Regions from separate parts of the Bacillus sp. 1NLA3E genome, predicted to be linked through region 2. Evidence: riboswitches for the same ligand, from Rfam matches in the RefSeq annotation. Region 2 holds a riboswitch; the other holds the start of a gene.
What was found. A riboswitch is a leader RNA that binds a small molecule or an ion and turns the genes downstream of it on or off. The one in region 2 is predicted to bind cobalamin.

Region 1: another riboswitch for cobalamin. It lies ahead of B1NLA3E_RS04715 (DUF4430 domain-containing protein); the one in region 2 lies ahead of B1NLA3E_RS02190 (HoxN/HupN/NixA family nickel/cobalt transporter).

The regions. Positions count from the first base shown of each region.
Region 1 covers NC_021171.1:954,180-957,604, reverse strand. Annotated here, with positions in the region: gene B1NLA3E_RS04715 (DUF4430 domain-containing protein) at 1-1,753, opposite strand, end outside; cobalamin riboswitch at 1,888-2,084, opposite strand; gene B1NLA3E_RS04710 (DUF998 domain-containing protein) at 2,295-2,957, shown strand; gene B1NLA3E_RS04705 (biotin transporter BioY) at 3,095-3,425, shown strand, end outside.
Region 2 covers NC_021171.1:416,459-419,883, reverse strand. Annotated here, with positions in the region: gene cobJ (precorrin-3B C(17)-methyltransferase) at 1-1,010, opposite strand, end outside; gene B1NLA3E_RS02190 (HoxN/HupN/NixA family nickel/cobalt transporter) at 1,012-1,725, opposite strand; cobalamin riboswitch at 1,854-2,044, opposite strand; cobalamin riboswitch at 2,161-2,361, opposite strand; gene B1NLA3E_RS02185 (exonuclease domain-containing protein) at 2,473-3,096, opposite strand; gene B1NLA3E_RS02180 (DUF3147 family protein) at 3,334-3,425, opposite strand, start outside.

The sequences.
Region 1 (3,425 bases), 540 kb from region 2:
TAACTGCTACCATGCCTACCATTAAGATTAGCATCCCGTAGAAAATAGTGTTGTACATATTGGTTGCCGTGTTCGGTAGAAGCTTCCCTTCTGGAGATTCTGTTTTTGCATCCTGATTAAGCGCTACTGTTGTCGGTTGTACTGCTGCAGGACTTTCGGGAGCTAAAGTAAAATTATATAATGACCCTTTTCCATTTCTATATAGCTGATATGCAACTAAAGCCTGAAGGCTTTGGCTTGAAGCAAGCATGTTTATTCCTTTGCCATGTTTCCATTCAAATCCATTATCTCCAACTTTAAATGATAAAAGGTATGATACTATGCTAGTACCACCTTTAGTAAATGTTTCTCCATTTGGATCTATACCTAAAGCTGATAAAGCAATAATCACTTGAGCTGCAGTATTGCTGTTGTCAATTTTTCCGCTCAGATAAACGGATGATAGATTTTCAACACCCTTATTCACTGCTTCGCTAACACCAGCTTGATCCTTGTATGGAGAAAGGGCTTGTAATACCATTGCTGTAATATCAATATCTGCATTTGCTCCTGACCAGCTACCATCCTTATTTTGACTGTCTAATAAATAGTTCACTAATTTTTCTCTTGTCCATGTAGCAGTAGCAGGAATTTCAAAATTCATACTATCTAACGCAATCAGTGCATAGGCAACTCCGTTCAATCCAGGTTTTACAACGTCACCAGTATAAATTGAAGAGATTAAATTGTAGCCGCCTATATTGGTTGGGTCTCCACCTGCTGCAACAATTCCTAAAATATAACCTTCTGTATCTAAAATATTTCTAATGACACCTTTCTTGTCTATAACAAGTTTTGTCACATTATCTAAATAATTTGTTGGAATACTTTTTCCTAATTGCCTTAAGACAACCGCTTCTTTTTCACCAACATATTCATCAGGGAACAAAGTCAAAGTGGTATCAATTGCATTTTGAAGCGTTTCGGATGCAATCGGTTCACTAGGTGGTTGATTATTTTCATTTCCCGTGTTTTCATTCGGTACTCCGTCCCCATCACCTTCATTATCGGATGGTTGCTCCCATGATTCATATTGAAAGGTTATTTGGTCATTAGGTTGAAGAAAATAGCTATCTGCTCCTGTAGAAGCGTATTCATCATTCACATAAAAAGCCCAGTAATATGTACCTTCTGCATTTATATTATTAATAGAAAGAAAACCATCTTTATCAAAAGACACTCTCTCTTTGCCCATTAACTTCTGTAATAATTGTAATGCGCTTACTTTACCTACGAATGAATTATATTTAGATTCGTTAATTACTTCTTTATTTTTACCAATTACTTTAATGGAAGCACTGACAGGTTTATTCCAATCCTCATAGCGGAAAGTATAATGATCTCCATTTTGAGCAGTATAACTTCCTGCACCTAAATCAGAAGAAAAACCATTTACATAAAAAGCCCAAAAATAAGTATCCTCTGGACCAGGAGCTAAACCTTTAATTTCGTCGAGCGATTTTCCCCAAGCTGTATCTGAAGTTACCAAGTCCCCACCAACAGCGCTACTCAAAATATCCAAAGCCGTTGCATTTTCCGCAATTGGAACTGGTTGATTATCCACCATAGTTCCGGCTGCCTCGTCCCCAATAACCGTTACAGACGCTTTATTCTCTCCTTCAGCCGCAAAAACTGGTGCTTGAAAGCCGCCAGCTATTAAAGAAAATAAAAACACTGCAACCAATAATACGTTCATCTTTCTACTAACCAACATATCCGCTTCTCTCCATTCTCTAAATATAAAAAATCCATAAAAAAATCCTCCCTATATTAAGGAGGAGGTTTGTTTTAGTTAAGCAGCAAACAAAATAAATGTTCCTGACTTAACACCCTCCTATCCACGTAGGCCGCTGGTGTAAAAAACAGGCAGGTTTCCTGGCTCATGATCATCACTCCCTATGCCTTCCCATCAAAAAACGACAGTGACATTTTATAGGTTGCTCCCATTTACAGTGGCGGGACCGCGTTGGCTTTCACCAAACTTCCCTATTAAGCACAAAATCTATTTTTCAATAGACCATTGCACCTGTTTATACCAATATTAATTTTATGTCACTCATCATTATACAAATTGTCCAATCATTTGTATATGTATTTGGACTTTCATTGTAATATTTTCTGATTTTTTAAAAAGTAAGTCAGTTTATGGTACAGTCCTAATTTTTCCAAAAGTAATAAAAATTTCACAAATCAACTAGCTTAATAGAGGTAAGATATAGGCAAACTAGGACTTTTAATAATAGGAGGGACATGGGATGAAAAAGGTCTATCCCTTATTCGGAATTTTAGCCCCTTTATTGTATTTAGTTGCTGTCATTATTGGTGGGTCTCAGCTCGAAAGTTACAGTCACCTTTACAATACAATTAGTGAAATAACTGCTTCTAATGTTGAATCGATTCCGAGTGTACAAATTCTTTTCGCTATCTATAATCTATTCATTATTGCATTTAGCGTTGGCATGTTTTTATGTTTAAAAACGCCAAACATGAAGAAAATAAAAACGGCTGCCCTAGCTCTTTTCTTTGTTGGATTGACAGGTGGCGGAATGTATTTTTTCCCCCAAGACCCTCGTTTTGTTGAAATGACCTTTGGAGGAAAAGTGCATTTAGGTTTGGCAAGTATTTGTTCCTTATTAACCATGTTATCAATTATTCTATTTGGGATGGGTGTGAAAAAGGAAGCAGCCCTATCCAAATTGCGGACATACTCCTACATATCCTTCTTTATCGTGTTTATTACTGGGGGGACAGCGGCAATCAGTGTAGCCAATGATTCAGATTTCGGCGGATTATTCGAGCGGCTTACGATCGGGAGTTATCTGCAGTGGGTGCTAGTCGTGTCGATCCAACTCTTTTTTCTTAACTGGAAAACCCGTAAAAGTACAAAAACCTCTAGTTTAAATAAACTTAATATATAAGCATTCAGCCGAAGAAGTTTTCGGCTGATTTTTATGTTCCTACCACTATATATGTCAACCTTTTGATTTTTTTAGTTGACAAAAAATAAACTTTCGCATTATTCTTTATCTATAAATAGATTTTGGGGGATATAGAAATGAATAAAAAACTTAGAGCAATTGATTTAACTATGGTAGGAGTTTTTGTTGCCTTAATGGCTATCGGCGCAAACATTACATCGTTTGTTCCGTTCATGGTTATTGGCGGGGTGCCTATAACTTTACAAACTTTCTTTGCGATTTTAGCTGGAGTCATACTTGGGAGCCGCCTTGGAGCGATTGCCTTAACAGTGTATACATTTGTTGGACTTGTAGGTGTTCCTGTCTTTGCTCAATTCGGGGGTGGTTTTGCTACGATTGTTAAGCCAACTTTCGGATTTATTGTTTCATATATTTTAGTTGCTTATGTTTGCGGTAAAATTGTTGAAA
Region 2 (3,425 bases):
AAAATTTGATCAAACGTTTGATTAGTTGCGGAACGCTCTATTTGATCAAACGTTTGATTAGTTACAGAAAGTCCAATTTGTTCATGTTTTTCACTCGAAACAGCTTTCAAAGCTAGTTCTGCTATTTCTCTTAAAGAGACTTCAGCCTTATGTTCATTTTGCTGACCTATCGCTTGGCTAAACTGTTCAAGAGCCCATGGCTCGGCATCCTTTTGCAGACGTTGATGAAGCTTAAGTGGTTGCTCCGTTTGACCTAAAGTGTATTTCCGCTGATATCCTCTTGGTGTAATCATTAATCCTTCATATAAAAATGTTGCTGAATTTCCGATGATAACTGTTGTTAACATCCCAATCTCATGTTCTAGCATTTCTTTTAAGTTCGTGACAATCACTTGTTGGCGGTCACGATACGCACTTTTTACTAATCCGACAGGAGTTTCAGGCGAACGATATTTTAATAGAATTTTTTGGGCCTCTTCGATTTGTCTCGTTCTTCTTCCACTTTTCGGATTATAAAGAGCGATGACAAAATCAGTACTAGCAGCTGCTTCAATTCTTTTTTCAATTAAATTCCATGGTGTTAAATGATCACTCAAACTGATTGTACAAGCATCATGCATCACGGGGGCCCCGAGTAAGGATGCACAGGAATTAATGGCCGAGATACCTGGAATAATTTCAACCTCAACACCTGTCTCTTTTTTCCAGCCTTTTTCAATTAACACTTCATAGATTAGCCCTGCCATACCGTACACCCCAGCGTCCCCACTAGAAATAACCGCCACTTTGTTACCAAGTTCGGCCTGCTTAACTGCCTCCTGGGCCCGGCTCACCTCTTCAGTCATACCCGTGCTAATAATCTCCTGGTCTGTTAATAGACCTTCTATTAAGTCAACATACGTACTATAACCAATCACCATATTACTTTCTTTGATTGCTTCACGCGCCCGATCGGTCACATGATCAAAACTACCTGGTCCAAATCCAATTACCAGCAACTTTCCTTTCAACTCAAACTCCCCCTTTTATGATCTCAACGAGCATATTTAAACCTAGCCCCAAACTATACAGCCCTGTCACAAAGCCGAGCACAAGAAAAAGGTTCTTTTTCAGCCTTGCTTTCAAAAATCCCCAAGTCAGTAATATGGCGATGAGCATGGTTGAGATTAACAATCCTACTACAAACAAAATCAATTGAACTGTGGCTGTTTCAAAATTATTACCACCACTTACATTTGTAAGTACAGCTATTTGTGTTGGACTTTCTACCCCAATACCATGAATGGTTCCGATAATGGCTGCACTTAAGATACCTATTTTGAATGATGAAAGGTTTTTACCTTTTTCTATAAGGTTTGTTTTTTGTATTAATTTCCCGAAAAACTGGAAAACAATCTGTACCCTGCTTTTATATTTGTAATCTCCTTTTTGCCGAAACAACGAATAAATCATAAATCCCCCAAGAATAATCAGCGTAACGCATACTAATCCCTCCATCACTTCCCGGGTTGAGTCAGGCATTTCTAAACCTAAATAGATGGATATCAAGCCAATCAAGAACACTATTGTGCCATGCCCTAATGCATACATCACTCCGAGCGAAATTTGTTTCCGTTTTTTTTCCTCGCTCCCAACCATATCGGCAATCGCCGCAACATGGTCACCGTCTACACCATGTTTCATTCCTAATAAAATGGCTAACAATGCAAAAGTAAAAAGTTTCACTTCCCGTCCCCCCTTTAAAAGCCAAAAGCACCCCTACCAAAGTAGGGGTGCATAAATAAATACATACATACAAAACAGCATTGTATTGCATTCAATCAGCACTTCCACCCATAGGCCCGTAGGTTTACAGAAGTGTCTAGGTCAAGGCAGGTCTCCTGACTTTGGATCATCATATCATTGCGTCTTCCCAACAAATGTTAGTGACAATAGGCAATGATACTCACCATTACAGTGGCGGGTACCGTGACGGATTATTACCGTACTTCCCTTTTCACGCAATCCATTCAAGCGATTGCGCACCTTTTCCTAAACATTATTTAGTTGTTTCCAAAGGAATTAAAAAATCCATCCAACAAAAATTGGATGGATAAAACGAAAGCAAACATAGTTTCTTAAGTTGCTATCGTTTCACATCCTCAATCCCCGAAGAAGTTGAAACTCATTTCAATTAAGCTAGGTCTCCTGACTCGTGTATCGTCCTACTCAAGGACCTTCCCGTACAATATACCTCCTCAAGGAAAAGTATTTTTATACAGTGGTTCTCCTTTTTCGTCCACACTTACAGTTGCGGGGGCAGTTCTGGATTTTACCAGATTCCCTATTAAGCCGAATGGCACCTTAATTTACTACGAAAATATTAACTTTTTTGGATATTACAATTTCAAATTGAAACTATCATACATGTTATCTTAATATTCTCCATTTTTCAACAACTAAATGAATAATTTGGAAAATAGTTGTTTCATATCAAAGATGGATTCTCTTTATTTTGGCTGTTGCAGGTTGATATCTTCGCATCGGGCCATATTCAAGTGCCTCTCTCAGGTAGAGATCTCCATTTGGATTTGATTTTTTTAACAACTCCATTAAATAGGTAATATCATCAAGAGCTCTATGTGTTTGATAATCGGTAATATTATGTGCACTCAATAAGGTTAGTAGCTTACTATTCGGAAAACCGTAACCCTTCCATTTAATACTTCTCATCGTACAATACCAATTTAATTCATTCACTTCCGGATACATTCGATAAAGGAAACTTCGGTCGAAAGAAGCATTATGAGCAAAAACCGCATCTGATTGACTAAAGTACGATTTAATTTTCCCATCCAAAAAGCTTTTTCCAGCAACTAATTCAAATGGGATCCCGTGAACTCGGTAAGCATTGTCATAATTTCTAATGGCCGATGCAGATAGCGGTTCTCGTAAAAACGAGTCTTGGTCTAGAATGTCGATTATTTCGCCTGTTTCTTCTCGATAAGAGAATAAATTTAAAGCTATTTCAATTATTTCATCAGAATCTGGACCTAATCCAGTTGTCTCAACGTCAACCAACAAACCTACCTTATTCTGCTTTTTCAAATTCCTCATCCTTTAACCTTTAATATATATGATCATATAATAACTGTAGTTTATTTTACAGCGTTAGCCTATTTATTTTTAGGCTGTGTTAAATTAGAGTGTTGATTTCCGCTTTCAATCAACTTTGTGCAAAAAATCAACATTGAGCTTTAACACAGACTTTAAAAAAAGGTCTGAATCCAGATTTTGGAATCAGACCTTTTTTCTTTAATTGTCCTGCTCAAGCCGCTAAATGACTTGTGGACTTCATTTACCAAGCGCTTCCGCTTTTCCTATGAAATTGCTCCGGACTACACGGGTTTTTAGTTTATCTCTAAATAAGGCGATCGATATAGAGC